3 regions of the Exiguobacterium sp. s130 genome follow, and region 2 is predicted to be linked to each of the others. Evidence: riboswitches for the same ligand, from Rfam matches in the RefSeq annotation. Region 2 holds a riboswitch; each other region holds the start of a gene.
What was found. Region 2 has a riboswitch for S-adenosylmethionine ahead of HZS85_RS14405 (Na+/H+ antiporter NhaC family protein). Riboswitches for the same ligand answer to the same signal wherever they lie in the genome.
Positions count from the first base shown of each region.

Region 1: linked by a shared signal. The riboswitch ahead of HZS85_RS11160 (2,3-diketo-5-methylthiopentyl-1-phosphate enolase) and the one ahead of HZS85_RS14405 (Na+/H+ antiporter NhaC family protein) in region 2 are both predicted to bind S-adenosylmethionine.
Region 3: linked by a shared signal. The riboswitch ahead of metK (methionine adenosyltransferase) and the one ahead of HZS85_RS14405 (Na+/H+ antiporter NhaC family protein) in region 2 are both predicted to bind S-adenosylmethionine.

Region 1 is NZ_JACSNI010000004.1:26,979-31,266, forward strand. Features, by position in the region: gene mtnA (S-methyl-5-thioribose-1-phosphate isomerase) at 1-713, opposite strand, end outside; gene mtnK (S-methyl-5-thioribose kinase) at 710-1,876, opposite strand; SAM riboswitch class I at 1,955-2,058, opposite strand; SAM riboswitch class I at 2,264-2,365, shown strand; gene HZS85_RS11160 (2,3-diketo-5-methylthiopentyl-1-phosphate enolase) at 2,436-3,626, shown strand; gene HZS85_RS11165 (2-hydroxy-3-keto-5-methylthiopentenyl-1-phosphate phosphatase) at 3,623-4,282, shown strand; gene HZS85_RS11170 (methylthioribulose 1-phosphate dehydratase) at 4,279-4,288, shown strand, end outside.
Region 2 is NZ_JACSNI010000007.1:14,466-18,753, reverse strand. Features, by position in the region: gene HZS85_RS14420 (YfbM family protein) at 1-236, shown strand, start outside; gene HZS85_RS14415 (aldo/keto reductase) at 359-1,171, opposite strand; gene HZS85_RS14410 (hypothetical protein) at 1,331-1,534, shown strand; gene HZS85_RS14405 (Na+/H+ antiporter NhaC family protein) at 1,574-2,884, opposite strand; SAM riboswitch class I at 2,966-3,070, opposite strand; gene HZS85_RS14400 (metal ABC transporter solute-binding protein, Zn/Mn family) at 3,140-4,108, opposite strand; gene HZS85_RS14395 (alpha/beta hydrolase) at 4,278-4,288, shown strand, end outside.
Region 3 is NZ_JACSNI010000001.1:492,546-496,833, forward strand. Features, by position in the region: gene pckA (phosphoenolpyruvate carboxykinase (ATP)) at 1-1,547, opposite strand, end outside; SAM riboswitch class I at 1,782-1,908, shown strand; gene metK (methionine adenosyltransferase) at 2,037-3,245, shown strand; gene HZS85_RS02495 (GNAT family N-acetyltransferase) at 3,383-3,871, shown strand; gene HZS85_RS02500 (serine aminopeptidase domain-containing protein) at 3,950-4,288, shown strand, end outside.

The DNA.
Region 1 (4,288 bases), on a different contig from region 2:
ATCCGGTCCGCCCCGACGATCATTGCATCGATCTGTTTTTCTTTCAGCGTATGGGCGACCATGTTATCTGTAATTAGCGTGACATCGATGCCGGCACGTTGTAGCTCCCATGTCGTCAGTCGTGCTCCCTGCAGTAATGGTCGCGTCTCACTCGCAAAAACAGATAATTCAATGCCGCGTTCTTTTGCGATATAGAATGGCGCAAGTGCTGTTCCATAAGCAGCGGTCGCAATCGATCCAGCATTACAGATCGTTAGGATCCGGTTGCCTGACTGGAACAATTCCAGTGCATGAATCCCGATTTGACGTGACGTCTGCGCATCCTGGTCGTATAAGGCAATCGTTCGCTGCTCGAGCCGTTCGCGGATCTCTTCTACCGACGTCCCGTCTTGAATGATTGGATTCAATTGATCAAGGACATTTCGTAAGTTAACAGCCGTCGGTCGTGTCGCGAGTAACGTCGCTGATGTCTCAAGCAAGGCTTGCTTATAGATCGACAGTTCTGCTTCAAACCGGTACGCCTCTTGAACGAGTACGAATCCGCCAAATAAACTGATAGCAGGCGCCCCTCGGACGCGCAGTTGTTTAATCGCTTCGACCGCTTGTGCAAGATCGGTAATGACTTCATAGTGTTCTTCCTGCGGTAGACGTGTCTGATCGAGAATCGTCAAGACACGATCTTCATAACGAATACTTTGAACGAATGTACTCATCGGCTAAGTTCCTCCGTTACGTCGAAGTTTCGCAAATCATCAAATGTCCGACATTCGGTCCGACGTTTGATTAACGCCGATCCTAAACGTAAAGCATGTTGTTTTCGTTCTAGTCGTTCCGTCATAGAACTAATCGTTTCTAAATCAGCGACCGGTGCGAGTCCGATCGTCCGACGAATCAGTTCGCAACCGGCAAAGCCGAGTGCATCCTGCAGAATCGTGCTCAGTACATCGTCGACGAGTCCCGATGTCCGGAATGGTTCGACGGCTTCGCGTTCCCATAAGGCACGGAACGTCGAAGCGAACGTCAGCCAGAACGTATCGATGTCGCGAATCCGGGCATCACGAAGTGCTGAATAATCCGGGTATGCTGCAAAGAATAAGTGGGCGATGAACTGTCCGACATCAAATCCGAATGGACCATAAAAGGCGAATTCTGGATCGATGACTTTCGTTTCCGTTGCCGAAGCAAAGATGCTTCCTGTATGTAGATCGCCGTGTAACAACGCATCTCCTTTCGTGATGAAAAGCGCTTCGAGTTTTGCGACTTCGCGTTTCAACTCATCGTCCGCCCATAGACGTGCCACCTCTTCTTCAAGCCCGGCTTCAATCTCGTTCGTCTCCGCGTCATGAAACGGATCCGTGAAGATTAATTTTTCCGTGATGTCGCACATGTCTGGATTGTAGTACGTTCGGGCGACACGTTTCTTTTCAACCGGACCAAGCGCAAAGTCCGATGTATGGAATAACGTCCGAGCGAGATAAGAACCGATATGTTCCGCAAGCAACGGATACTGTTCACCTGCGAGTAAACCACTTCGAACGATCGTCAGATGTGAAAGATCTTCCATGACCGTATATGCCTCTTCATGACTAGCATGAAAAACACGTGGCACGAACGGTACGGCATGCCGTGCGAATTCACGGAGTGCGGATTGCTCGATCCACGCTCGTTCGAGCGATAACGGCCAGCTCTCCCCGACGACCTTCGCATATGGTAATGCTTGTTTTAAAATCAAGCGATGTTCGCCTTCTCGAATCCGAAAGACGAGGTTGAGGTTCCCGTCGCCAATCTCTTCTGCTTCGACGGCTCCATCGCCGATCAGTCCTAATGTCCGAACACAATCAATCGCGTCCTGTTCTGTGAATGCTTTATATGTCATCTCAGTTTCCCCCTATGTGATACACGAAAAAGCGCCTCTTTTCGTCATCGAAAAGAGGCGCAGAAAAGTCACTGCGTCCTCTTATCTCTCAGACGAAACGTCTGTTGGATGTAGCACCGTGCCCAGTGGTCGGTTGCTGCGGCGTCATCGGGCCAATTCCCTCTGCCAACTCGCGATAAGAGTCGTATGTAGTTGTCGTGTGTGATATTGATTTGAATCTTACGCAATCGACTTCCTCGCTGTCAAATCGAAATCAAGCAGAAACGGATATCATTTTTAAGTCATCTATAGAAAGAGTATTTTCAAAAAAATAAATTTTCTAAAAATAGTTTGACAAGTGGCGATTCTCATGTAAAAATTGCAATTAGATTTCACAATTTCATCCAATTCTTATCAAGAGCAGACGGAGGGACAAGCCCTACGATGTCGCAGCAACCGACCTTTTGGCACGGTGCTAATTCTTGCAGCTACTAAGCTGACAGATAAGAGTCCACGTTCGAATCATTCATGGTCTCTTGTCGCTGACGAGAGACCATTTTTTTGTTGAAGGAGGAAAGACATGGCTTATATCACTGCTACTTATCAATTGACTGCCCGTGATCGACTCGAGCAGCGCGCTGAACAACTCGCGCTTGGTCTGACAGTCGGTTCTTGGACGGAACTGAATCATCTCGAACAACAACAACTTGCCTCGTTCAAAGGGGAAGTCGTACATACCGAAGAGCGCGATGGCAAAGGATATATCACGATTCGTTACCCGGAACATAACGTATCGCGCGACTTTTCTGCGATTCTGACGACCGTCTTCGGGAAACTCTCACTCGACGGTGAAATCAAATTAACGGAATTGCTACTACCCGATACATTTACGTCGGACTTTCCAGGTGCAAAGTTCGGGATCGAAGGGGTCCGTTCCTTGATCGGTGTCGAAGATCGCCCACTATTAATGAGCATCTTCAAAGGAGTCATCGGACGCGATTTATCGTTCCTTCGTGATCAACTCGAAGGACAACTCGCTGGTGGGATCGATCTCGTCAAAGACGATGAGATCCTATACGACAATCCATTGACACCAACGATTGACCGGGCACGGATCGGACGTGAGGTCATCGATGCTCACTTCCAACGGACCGGTAAACGTGCGTTATATGCGATCACACTCAGCGGTCCTGTCTTTACGCTCAAGGATCAAGCCAAGCGATTGATTGATGCTGGAGCGACTGCTTTCTTGCTGAATACCTTCACATACGGACTCGACGTCTTACGCGAACTGGCAAGTGATCCGGAAATCAACGTTCCGATTTTCAATCATCCGGCATATAGCGGTGCGTTGATCGCTAGCCCGAATCACGGAGTCGCAGCTCCTGTCTTACTCGGCACATTACCGCGCGCTGCTGGAGCAGACTTGACGCTATTCCCGTCTCCTTACGGCAATGTCGCTTTGCCAAAGGATGTCGCCCGTGGTATCGCGGTCGAAGCGACCCGTCTCGGTCAGACGAAATCAATCTTCCCGGTTGCTTCAGCCGGTATTCATCCTGGACTCGTCGCTCAACTCGTACGAGACTTCGGGATCGATTCCGTCATCAACGCCGGCGGCGGCGTACATGGTCATCCGCAAGGTGCTGCGGCTGGTGTCATTGCTTTCCGTCAGGCACTCGATGCGGCACTCGCAAATGAATCCCTATCGACGGCAGCATCGCGTCATGAAGAATTACGAATTGCCCTCGACGCTTGGGGGATCAAGTCATGACCGTACGGATTCTTTGTGACTTCGACGGGACGGTGACGACACAGGATAACATCATCGCACTCATGCAGGCATTTGCGCCAGCGAGTGACTTCGAACCGTTAAAACGCGGTGTACTCGACCGGACGTTATCGATTCAGAGTGGTGTCGGGCAAATGTTCGCACTTCTGCCGTCTGACGGAAAAACAGCCTATCTTGACTTTTTGTTGGAGCGTGCAGTCATTCGCGACGGATTTTCGGAGTTACTGCAGTACAGTCGTCGTCAAGGCATCGATTTTTCGATCGTCAGCGGTGGAATGGACTTTTTCGTCGAACCAATCTTAGCGCCATTCCTCGACCAAGAACAGATTTACTGTAACGTCGCTGATTTTAGTGGTCCATTCGTCCATATCGATTGGCCAAACGCCTGCGATACCCATTGCACGAACGGGTGCGGCTGTTGTAAAACGTCCGTTGCCCGGACACTACGTAAAGACGGTGACGTCATCATCGTCATCGGCGACTCGGTGACGGACTTCGAACTCGCAAAACAAGCGGATCGTGTCTATGCCCGTGATTATCTGATCACGTTGTGTGAAGAGAACGATATCGCCTATACACCGTTTGAGACGTTCCACGATATCGTTCATGATTTAACACGAGCGGAGGTGACAACATGACATTCA
Region 2 (4,288 bases):
AAGAGTTGATCGTCAATGAGGAAAAAGCGGCAATCGTCGGGATTCTTCCTTTACCGCTTTTGATCATTTCCGCTGAAGTGATGCGAAACTTCGATCAACGGGCACTCGCTTCGATTCATGATGAAGCTGGAATACCGGGCGAATTCGAATATGTCTGGGAGCAGTTCGCCGATCTGCGTGCCTATTTTCAAAAGGCAGAAGAAGCGGAAGATACGATTTTGATTTATTACGTATGACTAGTACCATCTATAAAAAAGAGACCCGCTTCCAAGTCGTCGACTGGAAACGGGTCTCTTGTCGTTCATCTAAATCAAGATGACTTCACATGGAAATCACTCTTTTTACAATAATTTTTAGATTAAAAATCGATTTCGTCTGGATCCGGTCCGAGGCGGACATCCGTTGCTAGACGATCAATTTTCTCAAGATCATCGGCATCGAGTTGGAAATCAAAGACGTCGAAGTTTTCTGCAATGCGTTCTGGTGTGACGGATTTTGGAAGAGCAACGATACCGTTGTCGAGGTGCCAGCGCAAGACGACTTGTGAAGGTGTCTTACCATGCTTCTCTGCGATTTCCTTGAAATCGTTGATTTCGAGGAATTTCCCTTGCATGAGTGGACTCCATGCTTCGACTTGGATGTTGTGATCTTGCAAGTATTCGTGCAGTTCGTGTTGCGGCAATTGTGGATGCAATTCGACTTGGTTGATCATTGGTGCCATCAAGCCCTCTTCTGCCAATGTATCGAGGTGATGTTCCTTGAAGTTCGAGACACCGATCGCTTTGATCTTGCCTGCTTCATAAAGTTCAATCATTGCTTTCCACGCTTCGATATAGCCTTCGACTGGCCAGTGGATCAGGTAGAGGTCAAGGTAGTCTGTTTCGAGACGTTCGAGCGATTCTGCGAATGCTTCCTTCGTCCGACCGGCACGAATATCATCGTTCCAGACTTTCGACGTTAAGAAGAGATCCTCACGTTTCACGCCGCTTTCTTTGATTCCTTTTGCGACACCGCGCTCGTTTTTATAGACAGCAGCTGTATCGATATGACGATAGCCGACACGTAGTGCTTCAGCAACAGCAGCGGGTGCTTCTGTTTCTTCGTCTACTTGCCAGACACCGAATCCGATTTGGGGAATCGTAATACCGTTTGAAAGTTTTGCGTATTGCATGTGTTACTCCTCCTCATAAAACGTAGTTTAGATTTGCTCGTTTAGTTTAGCACGAACGAACGAAACCGTCCGTTTCCATGCTCATGGAGGAATAGAATGGGTTAAAATAAAAGAGAATTCATCACATCTGACCGTATGTCAGAAAGAGGGGGAGAAAGGATGGCTCAAAAGAATAAAAAGCTATCAAAGGGAGCTTGGTTTAGTATTAGTGCCTTGTTGGTCACGCAAGCAGTTAGCCTGTTTTTCAGTGCACGAAAATCAGGACGTAACCCGTGGGTATGGGGAGGCGCGGGACTCCTTCAGTTTCCACTTCCAGCAATCGCGTATTTGATTTTAGAACGACAAGCGAAGCAGAAAAAATAATGAAACAGGTCCGATCACCATGATCGGACCTGTCGTTGGTTAAGAAGAGATTTTTTCCTGTTGAGCAACTGATTTTTTCGGACGTGGGAAACCAAAGATGATGGCAATCGATCCACAGACGAAGAGCAGGAACGGATAGAACAGATACGGAATCAGTTCTGGTGAAGCTGTCTTCGTCAACTCTGCTGCGATCAAGAGTTGTGCCCCATACGGAATGATACCTTGAATCCCACAAGAGAAGATATCAAGAATACTCGCTGATTTCTTGCGATCGATTTCATACGTATCGGCGATTTCAGCCGCGAGTGGTCCAGCGACAAGAATCGAGATCGTATTGTTCGCCGTTGCGAGGTTCGTTGCACTGACGAGTGCCGCCATACTGAATTCGGCACCGCGACGCTGTGAAATCTTGCGCGTCAACGTCTCCTTCAAGTAGGCGATTCCACCGTTGAACGTAATCAAACTGACGAGACCACCCATGAGGAGCGTCAAGATTGAAATCTCTGCCATGCCCATCATTCCTTTTGACATCGAAAGGACGAACCCACTTAAACCGAAGCTACCGTCAATCATACCGATGATGCCAGTGAGCAATGTACCACCAATGAGAACGAGGATGACGTTAACACCAAATAGTGCAAGGACGATGACGGCGAGATATGGAATCAATTTGTAGAACTCGAATGCTTTAGCCGTTACCGCATCGCCAGAACCAGAAACGAATGCGAGTAAGATGACCGTCAAGATGGCAGCCGGGAGAACGATCATGAAGTTCGTTCGGAACTTATCACGCATGTTCGTTTTTTGCGTTCGAACGGCAGCGATCGTCGTATCTGAGATGAACGACAAGTTATCGCCGAACATCGAACCCCCAACGACTGACGCTGCTGCGATTGCGACGTTGATGCCTGTTGCTTCATGAATACCGAAGGCGATCGGTGCGAGTGCAGCAATCGTTCCAGTCGAAGTTCCCATTGCCATCGAGATGAAGGCAGCGATGACGAACAGACCGCTCATCAGGAGTGACGGAGGTAGGAACGTTAAGGCAGCATTGACGGTCGCATCAATGGCGCCGATTGCTTCTGCCGTTCCAGAGAACGTACCGGCTAATAAGAAGATGAAGACCATAATCATGATATCGGGATTTCCGGCACCGGTTGCGATTCGTTCAACCGTTTGATTAATCGATCCTTTCGTCGTGATTGCAGCAAAGATCAGCGCGATCAAAGCAGCGATAAGAATCGGGAATTTGTAAAAGTCGTCATAGAAGATGCCGGCTCCGATGAAGAGGACCAGAAATACGACGAGGGGAAGCAGTGCCCATTTGTTAGGCGTGATCATTTCATTCATTGTTGACACCTCGTTTCTCAAAGATACAAAAAAAGACCCCTTCGCAAGAAAGAAGGAGGTCTTTATGAAATAAAGACGCTCTTCTTATCTCTCAAGCTTTCGCTTGCTGGATTTGGCACAGTACGAATCAAATCGTCCGCTGCCGAAACATCATTGGGCCAGTCCCTCCGTTTCTCGCGATAAAAAGAAGTCATTCAATTGTTGTAAAACACGTTTCTTACCGTACCGCATTGAGTAACGCGTGTCAACTGTACTTTACTGAAGTGCCTGTTCTAACGTCTGGACGTTTTCTTCCATCAACTTAAAATACGAGCTGTTTTGCTGCGATTTCGTCACCGACTCGAGGTTATGGATCGTCACGGATTTAGCTCCGATTTCTTTTTGGATGACACGCGCAACCTTTGGTGAAACCGTTTCTTCGAACGCGACGTATTTCAAATCATGCATCCGCGCTTCTTTCACTAAAGCAGCCAGTTGCTTTTGTGAGGGTTCATCGGAAGGGGAAATTCCGGCGATTGGAAGCTGCGTGAAACCATATCGTTCGGCGAGGTAACCGTAAGCTGCATGTGTGACGAGAAGTTCTTTTTTTGATCCGTCAGCGACGGCTTGCTTGAACTCTTTATCGAGTGCGTCAGCCTGCTGATCGAACGCTTTCAAGTTTTTTTCGAATGTTGCTTTGTCTTTTGGTACTTCTTTTGATAAGGCGACTGTGATAGAACGTGCCATTGCTTTGGCGTTGACAGGATCAAGCCAGACGTGTGGATCGTATTTTCCATGATCGTGTCCTTCCTCTTCGTGCGCCTGCTCATCTTCTGTATGTCCCTCTTCTTCATGTGCGTGAAGCGTAGCATCCGATTCCAGCAAAGTGACATCCTTACTCGTCTCGATGAACCGGACGTCCGTGCCTTTTAGACTCTCTTGGATTTTTTTTGAATAGGGTTCAAGTGTCGTACCCGTCAAAAGGAAAAGGTCACCTTTGGCAATCTCAGTGAGTTGCTTTGACGTCGGTTCATAGGAGTGCGGATCTGCTCCAGGTGGGACGATCATCTTGACGTTGACTTGATTACCACCGATTTCACGGGCAATGGCAGCTGTTGCGAACGTCGATGTATAGATTTCCGTCTTTTTATCATCTGAAGTCGATGAATCGGTGTTTGATCCACAAGCTGCGAGGATACTTGCGCTCGCGAATGCGACCGTTAAAGCAGGAATGATTTTTTTCATTATATGTTACCTCCGTTATTAAAACGTAATTATTCCGATTTGGACTTTTTCACTATAGCGGAACGTTTGAGAAGCGTCAAGTACGAATACCGAGACGTTCGACTTCTTTTAAAACGGGGTAAAAGGATAATAAAGTGAAGGAATTGGTACGTCTTTTGGAGGTGATCAAGTGAAACGTGA
Region 3 (4,288 bases), on a different contig from region 2:
TTGATCGCATCCGTCGCACTTTCGAAACGAAGGAAATTATGTTGGAATTTCTCAGCAAGCGAACGCGCTTGTGTGTTGTATTCGTCAGGATTTGACCAGACGCGTACCGGATTGAGTAATTCACTTGGAACACCAGGAACTTCAAGTGGCATATGAAGTCCGAAAATTGGGTGCTCTTCTGTTGGAATCGTTGCAAGTGTTCCGTTGACGGCAGCGTTGACCATCGTCCGTGTATACGATAGCTTCATTCGACTACCTGTCCCGTAAGCACCGCCTGTCCAGCCTGTGTTGACGAGATAAACGGTCACACCGTGACGATCAATCAGTTCTCCGAGCATCGTCGCATACTTTTCAGGTATCAGTGGAAGAAACGGTGAACCGAAGCATGTCGAGAACGTTGCTTCCGGTTCCGTGATACCACGCTCTGTTCCAGCAAGTTTTGATGTATAACCTGATAGGAAATGATACATCGCTTGTTCTTTCGTCAACTTACTGATCGGAGGCAAGACGCCATACGCATCAGCCGTCAAGAAGACAATCGTCTTCGGATGACCAGCCCGTGATGGGACAGCGATGTTATCGATCGCTGTGATCGGATAAGCAGCACGTGTATTTTCAGTCAACGATGTGTCATCGTAATCAGGATGACGAGATTCATCGAGCACGACGTTTTCAAGGACAGTTCCGAAACGGATCGCATCAAAAATTTGCGGTTCTTTTTCGCGTGACAGATTGACCGTCTTCGCATAACATCCACCTTCAATGTTGAAGACGCCGTCATGCGACCAACCATGCTCATCGTCACCGATCAATTGACGGCTATCGTCTGCTGACAGGGTGGTCTTACCAGTACCGGATAGACCGAAGAACAAGGCGACGTCGCCTTCGTGTCCGACGTTTGCTGAACAGTGCATCGAAAGGACATTTTCTTGTGGTAAGAGGTAGTTCATGACGGAAAAAATCGATTTTTTGATTTCGCCCGCATATTCGGTTCCACCGATCAAGACGATCCGGTGTTCAAACGACATGGCGATGAATGTCTCGGAATTCGTTCCGTCAACGGTAGGATCTGCTTTGAAATGTGGCGCGTAGACGACCGTGAACGGTTCGAAGGCAGCCACTTCAGGATACTCGCGTAAAAAGAGTTGTTTGGCAAACAGGTTATGCCAAGCGTATTGTGTGAGCACACGAACCGGAAGGGTGAAGTGCGTATCTGCCCCAGCAGCAGCTTCTGTGTAGTAGAGCTGATCGGCTTCGTTCATGTAACGAAGAACCTTTTGTAACAATTGTTCAAATTTGTCTCCATCCATCGGTTGGTTAACATGACCCCAATCAATGTGAGACTCGCAGGAAGAATCACGGACGATGAACTTATCTTTTGGTGAACGACCTGTAAATTTCCCCGTTTCTACAGATAGTGCGCCGTTCTCAGTAAGGACACCTTCTTCGTTTCGAATCGCATGTTCGACAAGTTCAGCAACAGATAGTTGTTTGAACACATGCTCTTTCTTGAGTAGTTCTTCGATATTCAGGACCGTCATCGGCATCCTGACCCCACCTTTCCCCTACGTTGGTTTTGGCTCACTGAATTTAGTATGACACATTTATTATATATGACATACTAAAGAGAGCGCAATCATTTTCTGGTGCTGATTTCTATTTATCTGGAAACGCTTTCAGCATTAATAGTTTAACATCTCTTTTAAAAAGTTTCGACTAGAATTTGAAACCTTGCTTGACAGAGTAGGTACAACTTTATATCATGTAATTCGTAACGGATACTCTTATTCTGAGCAGGTGGAGGGAACAAGGCCCGAAGAAACCCGGCAACCGTCCTACATTAATTCATATATTAATGAGGGAAAAGGTGCTCTCCTGAAGCGAAGTAAACACTTCGAACGATAAGAGGGTAAAGGAAGAACGCACAACCTTTCCCTGACCATTTTTTGGACTTGGAAAGGTTTTTTTCATTTTACCGTCCCACTCAACTAGGGGAAATGAGTACACCGTCAAATTCTTTTTTGGGAGGGTCATACATGACAAACCTTAATCGCCGACTATTCACGTCGGAGTCAGTCACTGAAGGTCATCCAGATAAAATCTGTGACCAAATTTCGGATTCAATCCTCGATGCGATTCTTGCAGCGGATCCAAACGCACGTGTTGCGGCAGAAACTTCTGTTACAACAGGTCTCGTTCTCGTTGCAGGTGAGATCACGACATCCACTTACGTCGACATTCCAAAAGTCGTTCGTGAAACGATTCGTGAAATCGGCTACACACGCGCGAAATACGGTTTCGATGCGGATACATGTGCTGTATTGACATCGATCGATGAGCAATCAGCAGATATCGCTCTTGGTGTCGACCAAGCGCTTGAAGCACGTGAAGGTAGCATGTCTGATGCAGAAATCGATGCAATCGGTGCAGGAGACCAAGGTCTTATGTTCGGTTACGCAACGAAAGAAACACCAGAACTCATGCCACTTCCAATTTCGCTTTCGCACCGTCTCGCACGCCGTTTGGCAGAAGTGCGTAAAAACGGTCAACTCGACTACCTTCGTCCGGACGGAAAAACACAAGTCACGGTCGAATACAACGAGAACAACGAGCCGGTTCGTGTCGATACGATCGTCATCTCGACACAACATGCGGAAGAAGTTACGCTTGAGCAAATCCAAGCTGATTTAAAAGAACACGTCATCACACCAGTCATCCCGGCTGAATACATCGACGCAGCAACGAAATTCTTCATCAACCCAACTGGTCGTTTCGTCATTGGCGGACCACAAGGAGATGCTGGATTGACTGGTCGTAAGATCATCGTTGATACGTATGGTGGATACGCACGCCACGGCGGTGGAGCATTCTCAGGTAAAGATCCAACAAAAGTCGACCGTTCAGCTGCATACGCAGCACGTTACGTCGCGAAGAACCTCGTTGCTGCAGGTCTTGCAGACAAAGCAGAAGTTCAACTCGCTTACGCAATCGGTGTCGCACACCCAGTATCAATCGCGGTTGATACATTCGGCACAGGAAAACTTCCTGAAACACAACTCGTCGAATTGGTTGCTGAAAACTTCGATCTTCGTCCGGCTGGAATCATCAACATGCTTGATCTCCGTCGTCCGATCTATCGTCAAACAGCTGCATACGGTCACTTCGGTCGTACAGATGTTGAGCTTCCATGGGAGCAAACAGATAAAGCAGCAGTTCTTGAAGAACAAGCAAAACGTTTCGCATAATCAAAAAGTCCGGAAATCCTACTTGGGTTTTCGGGCTTTTTTGTTTCCGCGGAACTTTGCAGGAAACGAATGTTTTTTCTAGAAAAGGGTAAAAGTACATGAGTCGATTTGTATGAGTATAAAGGGGGGTTCCGATTATGGAAATACGCGAAGCTATTCCAGCTGATGCAGGACGTATTCATGACATTGCTATCACATCTTGGATGGATACGTATGAAGAAATCTATTCCGAACGTTCGAAAGCGCATTTCGTGCAGGAGGCGTATCCGCAAGAAGAAGTCGTTCGTGCGATCCTGACAGCGGAAGAAGCACGGGGAGAGTATTTTTATGTCGGAATCATCGACGAGGAAATCGTCGGTTTCATTCATGCTGTTGATGTCGAAGGAACATGGGAGATCATTCGGCTTTACGTCCTGCCGGAATATCAGCAAAACGGAATCGGAAGACGTCTGATTCGTGAACTCGAACGACAAGGAGCCGTCCCACTCGAAGTCTACGTGGAAGCACGTAACTATAAAGCGCGTCAATTCCTGACCTCATTTGGTTTTGAAGAACTTAGTGAGATGACGGAAGAAGTGTTTGGGCAAGCGGAATCAGTCGTTCGTCTTCGCCATGTTGCCTCGTGAAATCCGTCTCGGGACGGTTTCGTTTGCGTTTGAAATAAGGTATCGTGAAATGGAATTATGAAGTGAAGAGGTGAGTTTGTGGTTGAACAACCAACAGGAATCATCGTATTAGTCTATCCGTTACAACTGCGTGCCCGTCCGAGTGAAGCTTTGATTCGAGTACTCGAAAGAGAGTATGAAGTGTTACTCGTCGACGCACCACGTCGCATTTCGTTTGAAGAGCACGGTCAACTGTTAAAAGAAGCATTACGCGAAGCAGGAAAACGAAAGCTACCGATTCATATCATCGCCTGTAGCATGGGCGCACTCGTCGTCAATCGTCTATTGCAAGAATATGAACTACCAGTCGCAAGTCTTGCATTCGTTTCACCATTGTTTGATTGGCATCCGTCGAAACAACTCGGAGGTGTCAAACAA